3 regions of the Martinezella sp. CNPSo 3795 genome follow, and region 3 is predicted to be linked to each of the others. Evidence: predicted binding sites of a transcription regulator. Region 3 holds the regulator's gene; each other region holds the start of a gene.
What was found. Region 3 encodes LexA, which represses DNA repair genes until DNA is damaged. Its sites were predicted from a motif close to TGTTCNNNNTGTGTTCNG; they were not measured.

Region 1: the regulator LexA is predicted to act here: its motif matches at 5,991-6,008, upstream of AC13QY_RS13950 (ATP-dependent helicase).
Region 2: the regulator LexA is predicted to act here: its motif matches at 2,435-2,452, upstream of recA (recombinase RecA).

What each region holds. Positions count from the first base shown of each region.
Region 1 is NZ_JBXSOQ010000004.1:118,310-126,239, reverse strand. It holds gene AC13QY_RS13965 (flagellin N-terminal helical domain-containing protein) at 120-1,133, opposite strand; gene AC13QY_RS13960 (efflux RND transporter permease subunit) at 1,379-4,534, opposite strand; gene AC13QY_RS13955 (efflux RND transporter periplasmic adaptor subunit) at 4,531-5,697, opposite strand; gene AC13QY_RS13950 (ATP-dependent helicase) at 6,061-7,930, shown strand, end outside.
Region 2 is NZ_JBXSOQ010000004.1:384,041-391,970, reverse strand. It holds gene alaS (alanine--tRNA ligase) at 1-1,049, opposite strand, end outside; gene recA (recombinase RecA) at 1,223-2,308, opposite strand; gene AC13QY_RS15200 (carbohydrate kinase family protein) at 2,548-3,492, shown strand; gene AC13QY_RS15195 (pseudouridine-5'-phosphate glycosidase) at 3,539-4,465, shown strand; gene trpS (tryptophan--tRNA ligase) at 4,523-5,542, opposite strand; gene cckA (cell cycle histidine kinase CckA) at 5,767-7,930, opposite strand, start outside.
Region 3 is NZ_JBXSOQ010000009.1:62,444-70,373, reverse strand. It holds gene lpxB (lipid-A-disaccharide synthase) at 1-577, shown strand, start outside; gene gltA (citrate synthase) at 605-1,894, opposite strand; gene AC13QY_RS22845 (ComEC/Rec2 family competence protein) at 2,176-4,653, shown strand; gene lexA (transcriptional repressor LexA) at 4,634-5,356, opposite strand; gene AC13QY_RS22835 (VOC family protein) at 5,775-6,662, shown strand; gene kdsA (3-deoxy-8-phosphooctulonate synthase) at 6,659-7,498, shown strand; gene eno (phosphopyruvate hydratase) at 7,647-7,930, shown strand, end outside.

The DNA of each region.
Region 1 (7,930 bases), on a different contig from region 3:
TTATCCAGACCCTTGTCCCCTGTGCATAGAGCGTCAGCAGAGCTTTTGCAGAAGCCGGCGCATGCGGACGTGCGGAGCCATTCACCCGCCAGCCTGTCAATTTCAGCCGTTCGCTGCAATCAATGGTTCTGGAAGAGTTGCAGAACCGTATTGTAGCTCGCGTTGGCAATCGACAGAGATTGCAACCCGAGTTGTTGCTGAGCCTGCAGCGCCAGAACCTTGCTCGACTGCTGTTCCATATCGGCATCCACGAGTTTGCCGACCCCGCTGGTCAGCGAATCATTGAGATTCCTGGCAAACTCGGTCTGAAGATTGATACGCGCCTCGAGGGAGCCGAAGGCGGATCCGATCGTCTTGAGCTGGTTCAGCATTCCCGTCACGGTGTTGACCATGTCGACAATAGCGCCCCGACTCGTATTCGCATCGAGCGAAATCTCCACCTGGCCGCTCGTATTGCCGTTTTTGCTGCTGATGAGCACATAATTCTTGGCCGCTCCGGCTTCGGTGGCGAAAGATGTCGACGTCAGCACGCCATATCCGCCGGTGCCGCTTGACTGATCGTCGATCAGATAACGCGCATCGGCCGAGGTGATTGGCCCCGTCGTCGAGCTGACGCCCGCATAGCTCAGCATGCCGATCGTTACGGTGCCGTTGGTACCCCGGATAAGGGAGCCTGGAATCTCATGGGGGTCAGTCGGGTCCGCGCCATCTTGCAGCACGGTCCAGTTGACGCCGTTGAAGGTCGCCGACTCCCCAACGCTGCGCAACTGCTGCTTGAGCTCGGTGATCTCGTCGTTGAGTGTCGTTTTGTCGACGCTGGTCTCATAGGCGCTGACGAGCTTCGTCCTGATCTCGGTCACGACATCGATCGCGCTACCGACACCCGTGGAAGCGGTGCTGACGGTCGAGGCGGCGAGACCGAGCGCATCCTGAACCGACGAAATCGCGCCGATGTCGGTATGCGTCAAAGTCGAGATTTTCCAGTAGGTGGCATTGTCTCTGGCCGACTGAACCCGCAGGCCTGACGACATCTGTCGCTCGGCATTACCCAGTTTGGTCTGGGTGTCCCTCAGCACTTCCAGTGCTGTATTCACAGAGGGACTGACCCTGATGAAGGTCGAAAAAATACTCACGGCACATGAACTCCGGACGCAACAATACGCAACAAATACAAGGAGACATCGGAACCTTGCCGCGGGCGCTCATGCGCGCGGGCCGAGCGTGTCGGCGAACGGGGAGCGAGGCAAAACAACACCTGCGCTCCAGCGGTTACATACCGACATGATTAGCAAACATGCTTAAAAAAGCGCTAAACGATACCCCTGATTTACCATAAATAAGCGCAACGCCTGCAACGGACCAACCTGCCGGTGCCGACCTACTCCGCCGCGCGAAGATTGGCGAGCTTCGCGCGCAGCGCCGCATCCGACATCTCGTCATGCAGGCGCTGCTCCTCATGCGTCTGTGGCTTCGCAAAGCGGGCGATCAGCAGATAGGCGACGGGTGTGATGTAAAGCGTGACCAGGGTCGCAAACCCAAGGCCGCCCACAATGACCCAACCGAGAGCAACGCGCGCTTCTGCGCCGGCCCCCTCGGCAAAGACAAGCGGTACGCCGCCAAGGATGGTCGCGATCATCGTCATCATGACCGGGCGCAGACGCAGTGCGCAGGCCTTTTCGATCGCCTCGCGCACGCTTTCGCCCTTGTCGCGAAGCTGATTGGCGAACTCGACGATCAGGATGCCGTTCTTGGCCATGACACCGACAAGCAGCACCAGGCCGATCTGGCTGTAGATGTTGAGGCTCGATCCGGTGATGACGAGCGCAAAGACGGCACAGGCAAGGCCGAGCGGCACCGTCGACATGATGATGACCGACGACAGCACGCTTTCGAACTGCGCGGCAAGCACCAGGAAGATGATGACGATGGCAAAACCGAAGGTCAGGGCCATGCCGCTGGAATTTTCCTCCAGTGTCGCCGCTTCGGCGAGCGGCATCAACCGCGAACCAGGCGGCAGGAGTGGCGTCGCGATCCGTGTGATCTCCTCGACCGCCTGCCCGAGCGACATGCCGTTCTTGAGCCCGGCGGTGATCGCAACCGAAGCCAGCTGCTGCTCGCGGGTCAGCTGCGGCGCAACCGCATTCTCCTTCAGCGACGCGATGACAGACATCGGCACGATCTTGCCGTCGCCGGTCTTCAGGAAGACGTTTTCAAGATCCGTGGGATCATCGATCGGCCGCATCGTCGACGTCAGAAGCACCGGATAGGATTCGCCGGCGACGAATACGTCGACGACGGAGCGGCCCTCAAGTAGCGACTGCAAGGCCACTGAAAGGCCTGAAATGTCGACCCCGAGATCGGAAGCGCGCTCACGATCGATGGTGACGGAGACCTGAGCCTGTGTCGGCTCGTTGTTCAGCCGCGGCGTATCGAATTGGCCGGTTTTGTCGAGTTCCTGCACGAGTTTCAGCGCTGCATCGGTCAGCGCTTCGTGATTGTTGCCGATGAGCGCCATCTGCACGCCGCTGCCGGCGCCACGAATGCGCAGGCTGTTGGCCTGGATGACATTGCCGCGAAGAGCCGGCACGCCTGCCATGGCCTTGTTGATATCGGTGACAATATCCTGCTGCGTACGATGGCGCTCGCTCCAGGGGGCCAGCGTCAGCACCATGAAGCCGCTGTTCTTCTGGGTGTTCATGCCTGAAATCGCGTAGATATTTCGTATGTCGCCGCTGTCCATCAGCGGCTGCAGCCGCTCTTCGACGCGCTGTAATTGATCCTTGGTATAATCGAGGCCTGCGCCTTGCGGCGTGGTGAGACGCAGCATGACCATCGCCCTATCCTCGCTCGGCGTCAGCTCGCTCTTGACGTTTATGAACGCCAGGACGGCTGCAGCCGAAAACACGGCGCAGAAGACGATGACGACGAAAGGCGCATTGAGACAAGCCTTGAGGGTACGACGATAGACACCGGAGAAAAGCTCGCCGAAACGCCCGAGCGCGCCATGCTCCTCGCGCATCTCCTTGGTCAGCATGCGCGAGGCAAGCATGGGGCAGAGCGTCAGCGCCACGATCGACGACAGGCCGACGGAGAAGGCAAGCACGAAGCCGAATTCGCGGAACAGACCGCCCACCTGCCCCGGCAGGAAGGAGAGCGGAATGAACACGGCAGCAAGCGTGGCCGTCGTCGCAATGACGGCGAAGAAAACTTCGCGCGTGCCAAGCACGGCGGCAGCGCGAGGCCCGATCTTCTCCGCCCTGCGCCGCACGATATTCTCGAGCACGACGATGGCGTCATCGACCACGAGGCCGGTCGCAAGCACGATTGCCAGCAGCGTCAGGATATTGACCGAGAAACCGACCATGTAGAGCGCGGCAAGCGTGCCGATCAGCGCCACCGGCATGGTGACGACCGGTATCAGCGTCGCCCGCCAGTCGCGCAGGAAGAGATAGATGACTGCGGTGACGATCAACGCCGACAGGACGAGCGCCAGCACGACCTCGTGGATCGCCCCCTGAATGAACAGGGCATCGTCGCTGGTGATGACGATGCGCGTACCCTCGGGCAGCGATTTAGACAGCTGCGCGACGACGGCCTTCACGCCTTCGGAAATATTCAAGGTATTCGACTGCGCCTGACGGATGATGCCGAGACCAACGCCCTGCACACCGTTCGAACGCAGCGCGGTCGTGCCGTCCCTCGGTCCGAGCGTCACGGTGGCGACATCGGAAAGCCGCACGCGGTTCTTGATGATCAGCCGGGAGAAATCCTCCGGCGTCTGTAGTGCCGCCGTGGCGCGCACGACGATATCCTGCCGCGCACTCTTCAGCGATCCGGCCGGTACATCGAGTGCTGCGGTCGCAAGCGCCGTCGTCAGGTCGCCGATGGTGAGACCTCGGCTCGCAAGGGCGGCCTGATCGACATCGATGCGGAAGATCTTCTCCTGATCGCCGTAAAGCTCGACATCGGCGACGCCCTCGACCGAAGCCAGCCGGTCGGTGATCTCCTTGTCGACGAGCTGTGTCAGGTCATCCATCGTCAACGTGGTCGAGGTGACGGCAAGCCGCATGATCGGCTGCGAATCCGAATCCGCCTTGACGATCTGAGGCGCATCCGCCTGATCGGGCAATTGTTCGGTGATGCGACCGATGGCGTCGCGGACATCATTGGCGGCAACCGAAAGATCGGTCGCGTCGGAAAATTCAAGCGTTACCCGGCTCTGACCGAAGGAGGAACTGGAGGAAACCGACTTCAGGCCGCTGACGCGGGCAACCGCCCCTTCGATGATCTTCGTCAGCTCCTGATCCACCGTCTGCGGCGATGCGCCATCGAATACGGTCCTGACGGTCACGACGGGACGGTCGACATCGGGCAGTTCTCGCACTTCGACGCCGAAATAGGCGGCAAGACCGGCGACGACCATCAGCGTGTTGAAGACCAGCGCCAGGATCGGCCGGCGCACGAAGAGTGCGGTAAAGGATTGCTTGGCCGCTGCCGAGCCGGCATCCGCCACATCGTTGCCATCGGTCATCATTGGGTGATGACCTCCTTGGCCTGGGCGACATCGCGGGCAAAGCGAACCTCGCCACCTTCGGTCACGCGCTGCAATCCTTCGATGACGATGAGATCGCCATTGCGGAGATCGCCACGGACCAGCACCGCATCCGGATTGCGCTGCACGATGCTGACGCGCACCTTCGAGGACTTGCCGTCAACGACGCGCCAGACATGCGCACCCGCCCCATCCCATTGGACGGCGAGCGGATCGACGGAGGGATAGGATTCGCCGGCAAAGCGCATGCCGACATTGAAGGACATACCGGCGCGCAGAACATCGGAAGCATTATCGATGCGGGCGCGCACGCGCAGCGTCCGGCTTGCGCCGTCAACACGATTGTCGACTGCCTCGACAACGCCCGAAAATACGCGCCCCGGCAATGCCACCGACGTCGCTTCCACCGGCTGGTCGACCTTGACTGTGTTGGCGAAGCGCTCCGGCACCCAGTAATCCACCAGGATTTCCGAGCGGTCGTCTAGCATCACGATATTGGTCGTTGTCGTCACATTGTCGCCGACGACCACGGGCACGATACCGACAATCCCGTCGATCGGTGCGACCACATCGCGGCGCTTCAGCGCCAGCTCGGCCGATTGCAGCGCTAGCTTTGCGCCCTGCTCCACGATCTCGGCATCGAAAACATCCATGCGCGAGACTGTGGATTTGATATTGCGGTAGAGCTGGGATTTTTCGACAGCACTCTTCAGCGCCACTTCCGCCTGGCCGCGAGCGATGATCTGCTCGTCGTCGTCGAGACGCGCCAGCACCTGCCCCTGCTTCACTCTGTCGCCTGACTTGATGAGAATTTCCCGGATCGTACCCGCCGCTTGCGGCATGACGACGACCGAACGGATGGCGTCGCCGGTACCGATCGCGCTCAGGCGATCGTTAACAACACCGCTGACCACAGGCTCGGTGACGACAAGCGGTATGTTCTGACCGCGCCGTCCACCGGAGCTTGCCTGCGTCTCCGACTTTCCGTCCGCCGCGCCATCGCGCGGAGCAATCCAGGCCACGACAGTCTCGGGAACGCCGACCTTCTGCAGCAGGCCCGCTGCGCTGGGCATGAAGGCCACGACAGCGGCGATGCCAGCTGCCAGCAAGAAAAAAGACAAGGAAAGCTGCTTCCAGGCGGTCATGCACGTCTCCGGCTCGTTGTGTCAGAGGCGATGAAATCGCGTCGTTGGTTTTTGTGACCCCTCATCCACCCAGCGCACTTAACCGGGGGTCAATTTCGGCTCGGACGGCTCCATAAAGCAAGATTGTGCCCGATTTGCTGCAATATCGTGTTTTTGAGCATATGCCGCAAGTTTCGCCACAGATTATGACAAAGTTGTAATCTTAGTGCGGACAACGAGACGTTTTACCCGGTGAATGGGCCGACCCATTTCCACATGAAAACAGCCGTCGATCGAGTCTTATGCCCTGTGAATGTGCACTTTTTGTTCTAGTTTCGGCCCGTTTCTTTTGCCTTTCGGGGTAGAATCATTACATTGGGCGGCATGACCATTGGACATGACGATATTCCCTTCTTTGACGAGGAGCCGGAGCACGTGGCGCCGCGCCGTTCCGCGCCGGCTGCCGGCAGCATTGGCGGCGGCATTGCGGCCCGCGCCATGGCAGCACGCGACAGCGGCCGCCGGCCCGATTATCTCTCAGGCCTCAATGCAGAACAGGCGGAAGCCGTGGAAACGCTCGACGGCCCCGTTCTGGTGCTTGCCGGCGCCGGCACAGGCAAGACGCGAGTGCTCACGACGCGCATCGCGCATATCCTGTCCACCAACCGCGCCTTCCCCAGCCAGATCCTCGCCGTCACCTTCACCAACAAGGCAGCCCGCGAGATGAAGGAGCGTATCGCGCTGCTGGTCGGCGGCGCGGTCGAAGGCATGCCCTGGCTCGGCACCTTCCACTCGATCGGTGTCAAGCTGTTGCGCCGCCATGCCGAGCTGGTCGGCCTCACCTCGAGCTTCACCATTCTCGATACCGACGATGTCGTCCGCCTGATCAAGCAACTGATCCAGGCCGAAGGGCTCGACGACAAGCGCTGGCCGGCCAAGCAATTTGCCGGCATGATCGACACATGGAAGAACAAGGGCCTGAGCCCCGCCGATATTCCGGAAGGTGATGCCCGCGCTTTTGCCAATGGCAAGGGCCGCGAACTCTATGCCGCCTACCAGAACCGCCTGAAGACGCTGAACGCCTGCGACTTCGGGGACCTTTTGCTGCATCCGATCAATATGTTCCGGCAGAATCCTGATATCCTCAAGGATTATCACCAGCGCTTCCGCTACATCCTCGTCGACGAGTATCAGGACACCAATACGGCGCAATATATGTGGCTACGCCTGCTGGCGCAGAGACAGAAGGGCGAGCCGCAGAATGTCTGCTGCGTCGGTGACGACGACCAGTCGATCTATGGCTGGCGCGGCGCGGAGGTGGACAACATCCTCCGCTTCGAGAAGGATTTTCCGGGCGCCAAGGTCATCAAGCTCGAGCGCAACTATCGCTCCACCGAACATATTCTCGGTGCTGCCGCGCATCTCATCGCCCATAATGAGGGCCGGCTCGGCAAGACGCTGTTCACCGACCGCTCCGATCCGGACGACATCAAGGTGCAGGTGCACGCTTCCTGGGATTCCGAGGAAGAAGCGCGCGCCATCGGCGAAGAGATCGAGCAGCTCCAGCGCAACAAGCACAATCTCAACGACATCGCCATCCTCGTGCGCGCCTCCTTCCAGATGCGCGAGTTCGAAGACCGTTTCGTGACGCTCGGCCTGAACTATCGCGTCGTCGGCGGCCCGCGCTTCTACGAGCGCCTCGAAATCCGCGACGCCATGGCCTATTTCCGCCTCGTCTGCCAGCCGGCCGACGATCTCGCCTTCGAACGCATCATCAATACGCCAAAACGCGGTCTCGGCGACACCACTGTCCGTGCGCTGCATGATTACGCCCGCGTGCGCGATATCCCGATGCTGGCGGCAGCGGTCGACATCATCGAGACGGATGAGATGAAGCCGAAGGCGCGCAAGGCGCTGTTCGACGTCGTGCAATCCTTCCGCCGCTGGCAGGGCCTGCTCGAAAACACGCCGCATACTGAGCTTGCCGAGCAGATTCTCGAAGAGTCCGGCTATACGGACATGTGGAAGAACGACAAATCGGCAGAAGCGCCGGGGCGGCTTGAAAACCTCAAGGAACTCATCCGCTCCATGGACAGCTTCGAATCCATGCGCGGCTTCCTTGAACACGTCGCCCTTGTTATGGATGCCGAGCAGAACGAAAATCTCGACGCCGTCTCCATCATGACGCTGCACTCTGCCAAGGGTCTGGAATTCGACACGGTGTTCCTGCCCGGCTGGGAGGAAGGCTTGTTTC
Region 2 (7,930 bases), on a different contig from region 3:
TCGGAGGTGAGCGCCTCGGCGCGAACCAGCTCGGGATAGGCGCGGCCCATCTGCTGGATCAGCGCCGGCAGCAGCTTCCACATCAGCGGTTCCTTGGCGCCGAGCAGCTGCGCGTGGCGCATGGCGCGGCGCATGATACGGCGAAGCACGTAGCCGCGGCCTTCGTTCGACGGCAGCACGCCATCGGCAATCAGGAAGGCGGAGGAACGCAGATGATCGGCGATGACGCGATGGCTGGCGCGATGCTCGCCCTCAGCCTTGACGCCCGTTGCCTCTTCCGAGGCTTCGATCAGCGCGCGGAACAGGTCGATGTCGTAATTGTCATGCTTACCCTGCAGCACGGCGGCAACGCGCTCGAGACCCATGCCGGTGTCGATCGACGGGCGTGGCAAGTCGACGCGCTGCTCCTTGGTGATCTGCTCGAACTGCATGAAGACGAGGTTCCAGATCTCGATGAAGCGGTCGCCGTCTTCTTCCGGAGAGCCAGGAGGGCCGCCCCAGATATGATCGCCATGATCGTAGAAGATTTCCGAACAGGGACCGCAAGGACCGGTATCGCCCATTGCCCAGAAATTGTCGCTGGTGGCGATGCGGATGATCCGGTCGTCGGAAAGGCCGGCGATCTTCTTCCACAGGTTAAAGGCGTCGTCATCGGTATGATAGACTGTGACCAGCAAGCGCTTGGCATCGAGGCCGAATTCCTTGGTGATCAGGTTCCAGGCAAGCTCGATGGCGCGCTCCTTGAAATAGTCGCCGAAGGAGAAGTTGCCGAGCATCTCGAAGAAGGTGTGGTGGCGCGCGGTATAGCCGACATTATCGAGGTCGTTGTGCTTGCCGCCGGCGCGAACGCATTTCTGCGCTGTCGAAGCCGTCGTATAGGGACGCTGCTCCAGACCGGTGAACACGTTCTTGAACTGCACCATGCCGGCATTGGTAAACATCAATGTCGGATCGTTGCGCGGCACCAGCGGGCTCGACGGCACGATCTCGTGGCCGTTTTTCTTAAAATAGTCGAGGAAGGTCGACCGGATTTCATTCACACCGCTCATATGGGGCCCTTCAGTCCTGCGCTCAGCAACTTGCATCAAAGTCAGTGGCTTTTATCGTCCGCTCCGGGCGCTGTCCAGCCGCACGAACAAAACCGGCCGCACATCCCTTGGACAATGCGGCCGGTTCCAATTCTTAATCTCGGTCTCAGGTCGGGAACTTCTCCCGAAAATCCTTATTCCCCGGAGGCGTCGCCATCATCGGCATCGGGACCGCCATTCTGCAGGAAGCGGTCGGCGATGAGACCGGCATTCTGGCGGAGCGACAACTCGATTTCACGGGCGAGATCCGGGTTGTCGCGCAGGAAGAGTTTCGCGTTTTCACGGCCCTGGCCGAGGCGCTGGCTATTATAGGAGAACCAGGCGCCGGACTTTTCGACGATGCCGGCCTTGACGCCGAGATCGACCAGTTCGCCGGTCTTGGAAACGCCTTCGCCATACATGATGTCGAACTCGACCTGCTTGAAGGGGGGCGCCATCTTGTTCTTGACGACCTTGACTCGGGTCTGGTTGCCGATCACCTCTTCGCGCTCCTTGACGGCGCCGATGCGGCGGATATCGAGGCGAACCGAGGCGTAGAACTTCAGCGCGTTACCACCCGTCGTCGTTTCCGGCGAGCCAAACATGACGCCGATCTTCATACGGATCTGGTTGATGAAGATCACCATGCAGTTGGACTTGGAGATCGAAGCCGTGAGCTTGCGCAGCGCCTGGCTCATCAGACGGGCCTGCAGGCCCGGCAGGCTGTCGCCCATCTCGCCTTCGATTTCGGCGCGCGGCGTCAATGCCGCAACGGAGTCGACGACGAGAACGTCGATGGCCCCGGAGCGCACCAGCGTATCGGTGATTTCAAGCGCCTGTTCGCCGGTATCGGGCTGCGAAATCAGAAGGTTTTGCAGGTCGACGCCGAGCTTGCGGGCATAGACCGGATCGAGCGCATGTTCCGCGTCCACAAAGGCGCAAATGCCGCCCTTCTTCTGGGCCTCTGCGATGGTCTGCAGCGCCAGCGTCGTCTTACCCGAGCTTTCCGGCCCATAGATTTCGATGATGCGCCCCTTCGGCAAGCCGCCAATGCCGAGAGCGATATCGAGGCTCAGAGAGCCGGTGGAAACCGTTTCGATTTCGACCGCGTTCTCGTTCGAGCCGAGTTTCATGATCGAGCCCTTGCCGAACGACCGCTCAATTTGAGAGAGTGCCGCTTCAAGTGCCTTGCTTTTATCCACCGATTTGTCCTCTACAAGCCGCAAAGAATTCTGAGACATTCGATCCACCTTTAGGTTATTGAAGCCGCTCTAGCAATGTCGCCGCCGATGAGAATTGTGTACTCGATTTGTTCTCATATCGCAAGGGCACAACAAGCGATTGAAAGAAAAAGGTAAAATGAATTTCGTTCTATTTTTGTTTTCTTCTTTCTTCCCAGGCACTTACATGCCAGAAACGGTGAATTGCGAGATGTTTGCGGCTCGCTCGATTCGCCTTTTCGACTGCTGAGGATAACCCTATGGCGAAAAAGATTCTCGTTCTTGGCGGTGCCCATATCGACCGGCGCGGCCGCATCTTCGGGGAGACGGCGCCCGGCGCCAGCAATCCCGGCGCATGGTTCGAGGAGCCCGGCGGCGGCGGCTTCAATGCGGCGCGAAATCTTGCCCGCCTCGGCTTCGACGTAAAGCTGATCTCGCCGCGCGGCGGCGATCCCTCCGGTGAAATGGTGGCGGAAGCCGCAAGCCATGCCGGCATCGACGACAAGCCCTTCGTTTTCCTCGATCGCAAGACGCCGAGCTATACGGCGATCCTTGAGAATGATGGCAATCTCGTCATCGCGCTTGCCGACATGGAGCTCTACAAGCTCTTCGTGCCAAGACGCCTGGCGATTCGCGCCGTTCGAGACGCCTTCGAAGAAACCGACCTTATTCTCTGCGATGCCAATCTGCCAGCCGAAACCTTAGGCGCAATTGCGGCAAGGGCCGTCTTTTGCGGCAAGCCGGTCGCTGCTATCGCCATCTCGCCGGCCAAAGTCGTGCGGCTGAAACCGAGCCTTGCCGGCATCGATCACCTGTTCCTCAACGAGGCCGAAGCCGCGGCGCTGACCGAAATCCGTCCGGAGGATCCGCGCGAATGGGTAAATGCTTTGCGTGCGCTCGGCCTGCGCAATGGCGTGGTCACCCGCGGGAAACGCCCCCTGATCGCATTCTCGCGTGATGCCATCGTCAGCCTGCAGCCGCCCATTGTCGAGGATGTTGCCGATGTCACGGGAGCGGGAGATTCGCTGGCGTCAGGCGTTCTTTCGGCATTGCTGGCCGGCCACGATCTCGCAGAAGCCGTCCGTCATGGGGCAGCGGCGGCAGCAATCACCGTCCAGTCCCCCTATGCGACGGCAGAAAATCTCTCTCCCGAGCTGCTAAAGGCGGCTTTGGCCCTTGTTCCAGAGGCCGAAATTCTGTCATGAAGCCTGCTCAAGACGCGTATACTGTTTCAGTGAATTGGAAACGACAATGACCCAGCCTATCTCGCCCCTGCTTCCGATCTCCTATTCGAAGGAAGTCGCTGCCGCCAAGCTGCGCGGTGCACCGATCGTCGCCCTGGAATCGACGATCATCACCCACGGCATGCCCTATCCGGGCAATATCGAGATGGCCCGCAGCGTTGAGGCGATCATCCGGCAGGAAGGCGCTGTGCCGGCGACTATCGCCGTCATTCACGGCACGCTGCATATCGGCCTTGAGCCGGAAGAGCTGGAAGCCCTCGCTAAGACGGAAGGTGCGATGAAGGTTTCGCGCGCCGACATCGCCTTTGCGATCGCCGAGCGCCGCACGGGCGCGACCACGGTCGCCGCCACGATGATCGCCGCCGCCCGCGCCGGCATCAAGGTTTTCGCCACCGGCGGTATCGGCGGCGTGCATCGCGGTGCCGAAGAGAGCTTCGATATTTCGGCCGATCTTGAAGAGCTTTCCCGCACCGGCGTCATCGTCGTTTGCGCCGGCGCCAAGGCGATCCTCGATATTCCGAAAACGCTCGAAGTGCTGGAAACCCGCGGTGTTCCGGTCGTCACCTACGACAGCACGGAATTCCCGGCCTTCTGGTCGCGCTCATCCGGGCTCACGAGCCCTTTGACGCTGAACAGCCCCGCTGCGATCGCCAACTTCCAGACGACACGCGAACAGCTCGGTATCGATGGCGGCATGCTGATCGCCAATCCGGTTCCGGAAGCCGACGAGATCCCGCGTGAGGAGATGGAAATCTACATCGAGCGCGCCCTCGACAGCGCGGAACGGGACGAGATCAGCGGCAAGGCGGTTACGCCCTATCTGCTGAGCACGATCTTCGACATTACCGAAGGCCGCAGCCTCAAGACCAACATCGCGCTTGTCGAAAACAATGCGCGCCTGGCCGCCGAGATCGCCGTCGCGCTCGCGGAATAATCAGACAGCAGCTACGAGAGCGGCCGGGCGCGTCAGAAGATCGCCCGGCCCCTTGTTTCAGGTGAGCGTGAACAAGCCCAAGGCGTCGCGCAATTCGGCAAGCGTCGCCTCCGTCCGCTCCCTCGCCTTTCGCGTACCCTTTCGCACGACTTCCATGACATAGTTCGGTTCGGCGGCATAATGCGCGCGGCGTTCGCGGATCGGCGCGAGCAGCGCTTGCAGGACGTCCTCGAGATGTCTCTTCAAGGTGACGTCACCAAGGCCGCCATGCCGATAATGCGCCTTCATCTCTTCGATGAATTGCCGATCCTCGCAGAAAGCATCGAGATAGGTGAAGACGACGTTTCCCTCGATCTTGCCGGGATCGTTGACGCGCAGGTGATCCGGATCGGTGTACATGCGTCGCACCGCATTCCTGATCTCGTCAGGCGATGCCGAGAGCGGGATCGCATTGCCCTGCGATTTGCTCATCTTCGCCCTGCCGTCGACACCCGGAAGGCGCCCGACTTTTGGCACCATGGCTGCAGCCTCGACGAGAATGTCTCGCCCGATCTGCCGATTGAGACGGCGAACGATCTCGTTGGTCTGCTCGATCAATGGCGCCTGATCTTCGCCGACGGGAACGACGGTCGCCTTGAAGGCCGTGATATCGGCGGCTTGCGCGACCGGATAGCAGAGAAAGCCGGCCGGGACATCGCGTTCGAAACCGCGCAGCTGGATCTCCGTCTTGATCGTCGGATTTCTCTCCAGGCGGCTGACCGTGACGAAATTCAGATAGAGCAGTGTCAGCTCCGCCAGCGCCGGCAAGGCGGATTGCACGCAGATCGTCGTCAGCGCCGGATCGATGCCGACGGCAAGATAATCGGTGGCGACCTCAAGAACGTTGCGCCGGACCTTTTCGGGATCATGGGCATTGTCGGTCAGCGCCTGGGTATCCGCCAGGAGCAGGAATTGCTCGTGACTATGCTGAAGTGCAACGCGGCTTTTCAGCGAGCCGACGTAGTGGCCGAGATGGAGTGGACCCGTCGTCCGGTCGCCCGTCAGGATGACAGGGCGGGTATCTATAGGGGAAAACATTTCGTTGCTCCGCAAAAGGAGCCGCCGCAATCGGGAAGGAAAAACGGAATGGACCATGCCTGCCGGATCACGGCGGCAGGGTCGATTTCAAGACATGACGACTGCCGCTCCTAGAAGGAGCGCCACCACATTTGGCAAATGGGCTTGGCAAGGTCGATCATGGGCGGTTGATTACACCGTTGCACCGCAATCGGCAACATGGAGAGGCGCGAAACGCCCCTCAGTTAGTTCTTGTCCAGCGTCTCGCGCACGACGACGGCAAGCTGCTTCAGCGAGAACGGCTTCGGCAGGAAGCCGAATTGCGCATCCGCTGGCAGATTGCGGGCAAAGGCATCCTCGGCATAGCCCGAAACGAAGATGAATTTCAGGTCCGGATATTTCTTGCGCAGTTCGCGTAGCAGCGACGGACCATCCATTTCCGGCATGACGACATCGGAGACGACGACATCGACCTGACCGTTGAGCTCGTCCATGATATCGAGCGCCTCGACGCCGGACCCGGCCTCGTGGACGGTATAGCCGCGCGTCTCGAGCATGCGCTTGCCGCCGCGACGCACCGCCTCCTCGTCCTCGACAAGTAGCACGACAGCGGACTTGCCGGTGAGATCGGCCGGTTCTTCTGCAGAGGTGGCTATACCGACACTCTGGTCCATGGCCGCGACATCGCGGCTTTCCGACACTTTCGTCTCGGTCACCGCGGGCATTTCCACGATGTGGCGCGGCAGGAAGATGCGGAAGGTCGTTCCCTTGCCCACTTCCGATTCCGGCTGGATATAGCCGCCGGACTGCTTGATGATGCCGTAGACCATGGCAAGACCGAGGCCGGTGCCCTTGCCGACTTCCTTGGTCGTGAAGAAGGGCTCGAAGATCTTGTCCATGATTTCGGGCGCGATGCCGGTGCCGGTATCGCTGACCTCGACGAGCACCATGTCCTCATGCGGAAGATAGGGATAGTTGAAGGCGCTGACATCGGCCGCAAGCAGATTGCGGGTGCGCAGCGTCAGCGTTCCGCCGCCCGGCATGGCATCGCGGGCATTGACGCACAAATTGATGAGCACCTGTTCGAACTGCGACAGGTCAGTTTTGACGGGCCAGAGATCGCGGCCGTAATCCACGTCGAGCTTGACATGCGTACCCGACAGCAGCCGGTCCACCAGCATGCGGAGATCGCCGATCACATCGGTCAGATTGAGAACCGTTGGCCGCATCGTCTGCTTGCGCGAGAAGGCGAGCAGCTGCCGAACCAGCACGGCCGCGCGATTGGCATTGCGCTTGATTTCCATCAGATCCGCAAAGCTGGCATCGGAGGGCCGCGCCTGAAGCAGCAGATGGTCTGATGAAAGCAGGATCGCCGTCAGAACGTTGTTGAAGTCATGCGCGATGCCGCCTGCAAGCGTGCCGACGGCATTGAGCTTTTGCGTCTGCGCCATCTGTGTTTCGAGCGCCTTCTGCTCGGTCACCTCGACCGCATAGACGATGGCAGCCTCTTCGGGCGCCTCATCGGTCTGGTCGATGACGGCATTCACGTAGAAGCGGAAATGCCGCGTTTCGTCTTTCGGATTGCGGGAGTCGATCGGCGGAATATCGCCCTGCCGGTCTTTGGCGGCCGCCAGCGCCTGCCGCAGCTGCGGCCGGTCACTTTCGTTGACGACGCTCTCGAGGGCAGCACCGCGCTCGATATCGTCGCGCGACACCAGATCCGAGAAGAGCTTCAGGAAAGGCGCATTCGTCCGCAGAATGCGGCCGTTGCCATCGACGGATGCGATCGCCATCGGCGTATTGTTGAAGAAGCGGCTGAAGCGCATCGCGGCGGCGGAGGCCGATTGCTCGGTATCCGCACCATTCTGGCGAGTCAGGACGATGGTGCGGCTCTCACCGGGCGCGCCGTCGCGCATCGACGTGACACTGTGGACGATCTGTACGGGTAGGCTCTGGCCATTAGACCGGCGCAGATCGAGATCGAGCGTCACCGTCTTCTTGAGACCCGGTTCCGCCTGCACCGATTGGATCAGCGCCAGCCCCTCGCCGGCGACGAGATCGCCTATGGTCAGCGAGCCCGGTACGAACTTGGTCAGATCGAAGCCCAGCCATTCGGCAAGCGTTGCATTGAGATAGAAGATCTCGCCCTTGCGTCCGGCGGAAAAAAAGCCGGCCGGCGCATGGTCGAGATAGTCGATCGCGTTCTGCAATTCCTTGAAGAAACGTTCCTGGTCGTCACGCTCGGAGGTGATGTCGGTGACCTGCCAGATATGTAGCACCTTGCTGCTGCCCTGCTCCGGCGGTAGCACCCGCGCTTTCAGCCGGTACCAATGTGCACTATTGCCGCTTCCATCAACCGGGCCGAGCGGCTTCAGCAGGCGAAACTCTTCCGATCCCTCATTGCCATCG
Region 3 (7,930 bases):
CGGATCGCGTGCATCGGAGATCCGGCAACTCCTTCCGGTTTTTGAGCGGGCTACCGAAGAACTTAGCCGGAGAAATGATAATGTTCGTTTTCTGCTGCCGACCGTGCCGCGGCAGGAGGCGGTGGTTCGCTCTTTGACCGCCAATTGGCAGGTCAAGCCGGATATACTCGTCGGCCAAGATGCCAAATGGAGTGCCTTTGCCAAGGCGGATGCCGCCATGGCAGCCTCCGGAACGGTGATCCTGGAGCTGGGGCTTGCGGGCGTTCCGGTCGTCTCGACCTATAAGACGGAATGGCTGGCGAAATTCGTGCTGTCGCGCATCAAGATCTGGACGGCCGCCTTGCCGAACCTCATCGCCGACTATGCTGTACTGCCTGAGCTCATCAACGATGTTCTGCGGCCGGGCATGCTGGCACGTTATATGGAGCGCCTGTCGAGCGACACACCGGAGCGTGCGGCGATGCTTGCTGGCTACGATCTGGTCTGGGAACGGATGCAGACGGAGGAGCCGCCTGGCGACAAGGCTGCGCAGATTGTTCTGGACGTTCTAGCCCATAAAAAAACCGGTCATCTCTGACCGGTTTTTTTGTTTCAATACCGAAGCTTAGCGCTTGGAAACAGGCACATATTCGCGCAGCGGAGCGCCGGTGTAGAGCTGGCGCGGACGGCCGATGCGCTGATGCGGATCCTCGATCATTTCGTTCCACTGAGCGATCCAGCCGACGGTGCGGGCAAGAGCGAACAGAACGGTGAACATGGTCGTGGGGAAGCCGAGAGCCTTCAGCGTGATGCCGGAATAGAAGTCGACGTTCGGATACAGCTTCTTCTCGATGAAATATTCATCGGTCAGAGCGATACGCTCCAGTTCGATCGCGATGTCGAGCAGCGGATCGTCCTTGATGCCGAGTTCGCCGAGAACCTCGTGCGCCGTCTTCTGCATGATCTTGGCGCGCGGGTCGTAGTTCTTGTAGACGCGGTGGCCGAAACCCATCAGGCGGAACGGATCGTTCTTGTCCTTGGCGCGGGCGATGAATTCCGGAATGCGGTCGACCGTGCCGATTTCGTTCAGCATGTTCAACGCAGCTTCGTTGGCGCCACCGTGAGCCGGTCCCCAGAGGCAGGCAATGCCTGCAGCGATACAGGCAAACGGATTGGCGCCGGAAGAGCCTGCCAGACGAACCGTCGACGTCGAAGCGTTCTGCTCGTGATCGGCATGCAGGATAAAGATGCGGTCCATGGCGCGGGCCAGCACCGGATTGACGACGTATTCTTCGCACGGAACCGCAAAGCACATACGCAGGAAGTTCGACGCGTAGTCGAGGTCGTTCTTTGGATAAACGAAGGGCTGGCCGATATGGTACTTGTAGGCCATGGCGGCGAGCGTCGGCATCTTGGCGATCATGCGCAGGCTTGCGACCATACGCTGATGCGGATCGGTGATATCGGTGGAGTCGTGATAGAAGGCGGAGAGCGCGCCGACACAGCCGCACATGACGGCCATCGGATGCGCGTCGCGGCGGAAGCCGGTGAAGAAGCGCGACATCTGCTCGTGCACCATCGTATGGTGGGTCACGCGATAGTCGAAGTCCTTCTTCTGCGCTGCCGTCGGCAGTTCACCGTAGAGAAGGAGGTAGCAAACTTCGAGGAAATCGCCGTGTTCGGCCAGCTGATCGATCGGATAGCCGCGGTGCAGCAGAACGCCTTCGTCGCCATCGATGTAGGTAATGCTCGACTCGCACGACGCGGTGGAGGTGAAACCAGGATCGTAAGTGAAAGTGGAGGTGTTCTTATAAAGGGCACCAATATCAATGACACTCGGGCCGATGGTTCCGGTCTTGACCGGCAGGTCCACCGTCTTTTCACCCCAAGTTAGTTTCGCGCTTTGTTCCGTCATGCTGATCCTCCAAGATTTGGCGGGATTGACGCCATAAAAAGCGCCAAAAGGTTAAGCGACTACCGACTAGCTATATGATCCCGAGCCTAATGCCAAGTTATCCTAACGCTGAATTGTGCGATGCAGTATCAACTTTTGGGCACTGCAGAAGCGCCTTTAATTATGCTAGGCGGCGAAACCGGCCCAATTGAGCCCTGCTTGCGTCGATTTTGGTTGAATTCACCGCCTGCTGACGGCAAAAATCGCGTGAAAGCTGTAGTTTTGCGTGAGGACGGCGGCGAGTGCCTAATTTGGAGGCATCCGAGCAGCGGAAAGAGGGTGGGGACGTTGCTGCGCTCTCGCAGCCTCGCCCTGTTGTTGCCACGAATATCTTGCCCGCCGAAGTGCAGCGACGGGAACGGACGCAGGACCAGACGCGGCTGACATCCCGGCTGCTGCGGATATCAAGCCGCATTCGGCTTGGCACCTTCAGATTGATCGAAGAGGAGGCGGCCCATGGTCGCGCGATCCTGCTTGCGCCGATCTATATGGGCCTTGGTGCAATTTTCTGGTTCAAGGCTGGCAGCGATCCGCCTCCACAGGCTGTTCTTGCAGGCCTGTTGGTCTTTACCTGTGGCTTTGCGCTCATGCGGGAAGCAGGCAGGCTGTTTCGCCATCTGCTTTTTGCAGGCATGCTCCTTTGCCTGGGCATGGCGCTGGCGCAATGCGAGAGCTGGCGGGTTTCTACCGTCATGCTCGATTCGGCCGTGACCACGACCGTGACCGGTCAGATCGAACGACGGGAATCCTATGACAATGGACGCTGGCGCTATGTCGTTCGCGTCGAGGCAACGGAAAAGCCTTCTATTCGCCGTGCGCCCCAACGGGTCACGATTTTCGTGCGCAAGCAGGCGGAGCCGTTCGATTTGGGTGATCGGGTCCGGGGTAGGGCGCGCCTGACTCCTCCGGCAGGACCAGCGTTGACCGGTCTCAATGATTTCGCCTTCAGTTCTTATTTCAACGGTATCGGTGCGAACGGCTTTGCCTACGGAACCCCGGAATTGCTGTCGCCGTCCGGTGACAATGCTGCCGGCTCGTTATTGGATGCGGCCGATATCTGGCTCGCTGGCCTGCGCAACAGCATAGGTGACCGGATCAGGCAAACCTTGCCGGGAGATACCGGCGCCTTTGCCGCCGCCCTTGTCACCGATGAGAGACGCGCAATCTCCAAGGATACGACGGAAGCGCTGAGAATTGCCGGCCTGACCCATATCATTGCAATTTCCGGTCTGAACATGGCGTTGTCGGCCGGCATTTTCTACATCGGCCTACGCTACTTGTTCAGCCTGTTTCCCGGTGTCGCGCAGGCTTGGCCGACCAAGAAGTTCGCAGCCCTCGGCGCGCTTCTCACTGTAACGGCCTATTATCTCATCTCCGGCTTCGGTGTATCCGCCGAGCGTGCCTTCATCATGATGGCGATCATGCTCGTGGCCGTGCTTTTTGATCGACCATCCATCAGTCTGCGCAACGTCGCACTTTCTGCCATTGTCATTCTTGTACTGTCGCCGTCGCAAGTGCTCGGCCCGAGCTTCCAGATGTCCTATGCCGCAACGCTGGCGCTGGTGTCGGGCTATTCGCTCTGGAAACGGCGGCGGCATCGTGAAAACATCCTGCCGCGCCTTCGTGTACTAAGTCCGCTATTGTTCGTCACACGTTTCTTCGCAGGCGTGACGTCGACCTCGTTCATCGGTGGCGCATCGACCGCTATCTTCTCGATCGAGCATTTTCACCGGTTGGCGACATATGGGCTCGCCGCCAACCTTGCGGCAATGCCCGTCGTTTCTTTCATCGTTATGCCGTTCGGGATGATGGCGATGCTGCTCATGCCGCTCGGTCTCGACGGGCCTTTCTGGAAAGTCACCGGAGAGGGACTGGAACTCGTTATCATGATCGCAAGAACCGTAGCTGGTTGGGGAGGTGACATTACCTTCGGTCGCCAGCCGGCCTGGCTGATGCCCACATTCATTATCGGCTTCCTGATCATGAGCATATTGCGAACCCGGCTTCGCCATCTGGGCCTGCTATTATCGCTCTTGTCCATGGGCTTGGCGGCATTCGGATCTGGCGTACCGAAACCCGACCTGATGATCTCCGAAGATGGCGTCCTGGTCGCGTTGCGCCAGGACGATATACTCGCGACCAATCGCGAGAAACCGCAGGCCTTCATTTTCGAACAATGGCAAAAGGCACTGGTTGCGACGGACCATCAGCCTCCGACCATGCTCCCGGCTGACAGCCGACTTCCACAAATCGGCAAGGCAGATCGTTATAAGCGATTGAACAGTGAAGAACAGAAGGCGGTCCGCACGGCAATGGAGGAGGCCTTGGACCGTACCATGCAGGGCAGTTTTGCCTGCCAGAAAGGAGCATGGTGCGCGGCCATGCTTGAAAACGGCGCGATATTGGTCACTATCGAAAACGCGGCCTACCTGCCTGCGGCTTGCGACACGGGGAACATTATCGTGACGCCAATCCGGCTACGGCTCGACCATTGCCGTTCCGGAGCGATGCTCATAACCGGTGCGACATTGCGCAAAACAGGCTCCATCGAAATGGTGCTCACCGGAGACAAGCCCATCCTCTCAACCGCATTCGAGAACCCGCAGCGTCCCTGGACCAGGCATCGAACCTATGATTGGCGCACCGGCAAATTCGACGCGCCAATTGCGCCCACGTCACCCGCCATCGACAATTCACCGTTCAGTGATAGCGACGAATAAGGCCAACGAGCTTGCCTTGGACCTTCACGCGATCCGGTCCGAAGATGCGGGTTTCGTATGCCGGGTTTGCGGCCTCAAGCGCGATGGAAGCACCCTTGCGACGGAAGCGCTTCAGTGTCGCCTCTTCGTCATCGACGAGTGCAACGACGATATCGCCTGGATTGGCCGTCGTCGAATTGCGGATGATGACCGTATCGCCGTCGAAGATGCCGGCATCGATCATCGAATCCCCACGAACTTCAAGCGCATAATGTTCACCGGAGCCGAGCATGTCGGCGGGAACAGTGATGTCGTGCGTATTGTTCTGGATGGCCGAGATCGGAACACCGGCAGCGATCCGGCCCATTACGGGCACCGACGCCGAGCCATTGTGATCGTCATTTGCCACCTTCGACGGAGCGGGCGGGGCAACGGGCTGCGGCTTGCCAAGGCTGCCCTCGATAACGCTCGGCGAAAAGCCGCGGCGCTGCTGCAGGCTGGGATTATAGGCGTCGGGAAGCTTGATGACTTCGAGCGCTCTGGCCCGGTTCGGCAGCCGGCGGATGAAGCCCCGCTCCTCCAGCGCCGTGATCAGGCGATGAATACCGGATTTCGATGCCAGATCCAGTGCATCCTTCATCTCGTCGAAAGATGGCGGAACACCGGATTCCTTCATGCGTTCGTGAATGAAGAGAAGCAGTTCCTGCTGCTTGCGCGTCAACATCGTCTTGGAACCCCAGAATCAAGAAAAGCTGTGAAACAAATCCAGAACGGACACTATATGTTCCATATGTGTTCCGCAAGTGCTTAAATTTCGGTAAAGCCTTGTAGGGTCAGTTAAATAATTACGATTTACGAATGGACCGGCTCGGAACATCGGCGCGCTATATCTACGTTAACTTCCAGAAAAATAAGAAAAATGTCGTTCTACTCGCTTCCGCGACTTTGTCGTTCAGCCCGTGTGCCGAGCATTTGGATGAACGTGCCGCGCGGCTGCATGAGCCGGCCATGGCAGAGAATCAGCAATCACGTTTGCGAGATTGCCTTCGATCCATGTCGTGTACTCCGGGTGTTCATGCTTCCATCTTGAATTGCGCGGGCGATGGGCGCAAATCTGCTTCGGCAAGCAAACAGGAGAAGCCATGATTTCGTCTCCGCATCCGCTGGATCACCTCGTGCTGCCAACCGTCGACATCGCCTTGGCGCGCGAGCGCCTCGGCAAGCTCGGCTTTACGGTGGCTCCGGATGCGCGCCATCCCTTTGGCACACAGAATGCCTGCGTCTTTCTTGCCGATAAAACCTATTTAGAGCCTCTGGGCGTGGCATCGACGGAGCAGTGCGAAAAGAGCATCTTAGATGGCAACGTTTTCGTTGCTCGTGACCAGGCTTATCGCTTCCGGGTCGGCGAAAATGGCTTTTCGGCCGTGGTATTCGGTACGGATGATGCGGTGGCGGATGACGAGCGCTTCAAAGCAGCTGCGATTTCTGCGGGGCAGATGCTGGATTTCTCCCGTCCCATGAAGATGCCGGATGGGACGGAAACCACGGCCGGCTTTCGTCTTGCCTTCGCCGCCGATCTGCGCGCGCCGGATTTTCTCGCTTTCTGCTGTCAGCGCATCAATCCGCTGCCGGCTGACCGCAGCGTGCTCGAGCGTCACGAAAACGGCGTGACTGGTATCGCGCGGGTAGCGCTTTGCGCGCCGAAGCCGGCGGCCTATCGCGGCTTCTTCGAGGAGCTTGTCGGTGGCCCGCGCATTATGGAGCATTCCTTTGGCCTGACGATCAAGGCTGCCAATGCCGATCTGGAGATTTTGACGCCGGAAGGAATGGAGGCATTCTATGATCTACCTGTTCGCACGAATGATCCGGGGCTCAGAGCACGTGCAATCCTTTTCAAAACGCGCGATCTTTCCGTGACATCGTCGCATTTCACTGCTAACGGCGTCACCTATACGCGTAAGAACAATCGTCTATTGGCGAGGTTGGCACCCGGTCAGGGCGCATTGTTCGCCTTTGAGGAGATAATATGAGCACGAATTCGGAAGTCACCGTCGGCGAGGGTGCCTCCAAGGTCCTCTTTTCCAATACTGCAAAGCTGTCGCTGATTGCCGGCCCCTGCCAGATGGAAAGCCGCGACCATGCGTTCATGGTTGCCGGCGTCCTGAAGGAACTCTGCGGCAAGCTGGGCATCGGCCTTGTCTACAAGTCCTCCTTCGACAAGGCGAACCGCACATCGCTGTCAGGCAAGCGTGGCATCGGCCTGGAAAAGGCGCTGGAAGTCTTTGAAGACCTGAAGAAGGAATATGGCTTTCCGGTTCTGACCGATATCCATACGGAAGAGCAGTGCGCCATCGTTTCCAAGACGGTCGATATCCTGCAGATCCCTGCTTTTCTGTCGCGCCAGACCGATCTTTTGGTTGCAGCCGCCAAGACCGGCCGCGTGGTCAACGTCAAGAAAGGCCAGTTCTTGGCGCCGTGGGACATGAAGAACGTGCTTGCCAAGCTGAACGACAGCGGCAACCCGAATATTCTTCTCTGCGAGCGCGGTGCCTCCTTCGGCTACAACACGCTGGTCTCGGATATGCGCTCGCTGCCGATCATGGCGGCGATGGGCGCGCCCGTCATCTTCGATGCGACCCATTCCGTGCAGCAGCCTGGCGGGCAGGGCGGCTCGACCGGCGGCGACCGCCGCTTCGTCGAGACGCTGGCGCGCGCGGCCGTCGCTGTCGGCGTTGCCGGTCTCTTCGTGGAGACGCATGAGGATCCCGACAATGCACCGTCCGACGGCCCAAACATGGTCTATTTGAAGGATATGCCACGGCTTCTGGAGAAGCTGCTGGCCTTCGACGCCATCGCCAAGGCTTGAAACGTAGCCGGCATTCAACAGGCTGACATGAATTTACGTTACGGGCCTGCAGGAGTGCCAAATCGCGGCGCGGATCGCCATTGTAATTTCCGCGCCTTCGATTAAGACGATTTAAATCGATTTATAAACCAGCGAGCAGGAAGCTATCATGACCGCAATCACCGACATTATCGCCCGCGAGATACTCGACAGCCGTGGCAATCCGACTGTCGAAGTCGATGTCTACCTCGAAGATGGCAGCTTGGGCCGCGCGGCGGTTCCGTCGGGCGCATCGACCGGCGCGCATGAAGCCGTCGAGCTTCGCGACGGCGGCAAGCGCTACCATGGCAAGGGTGTCGAGAAGGCCGTCGAAGCCGTCAATTCGGAAATCTTCGACGCCATCGGCGGCATGGACGCCGAAAACCAGATCCAGCTCGACAACATCATGATCGA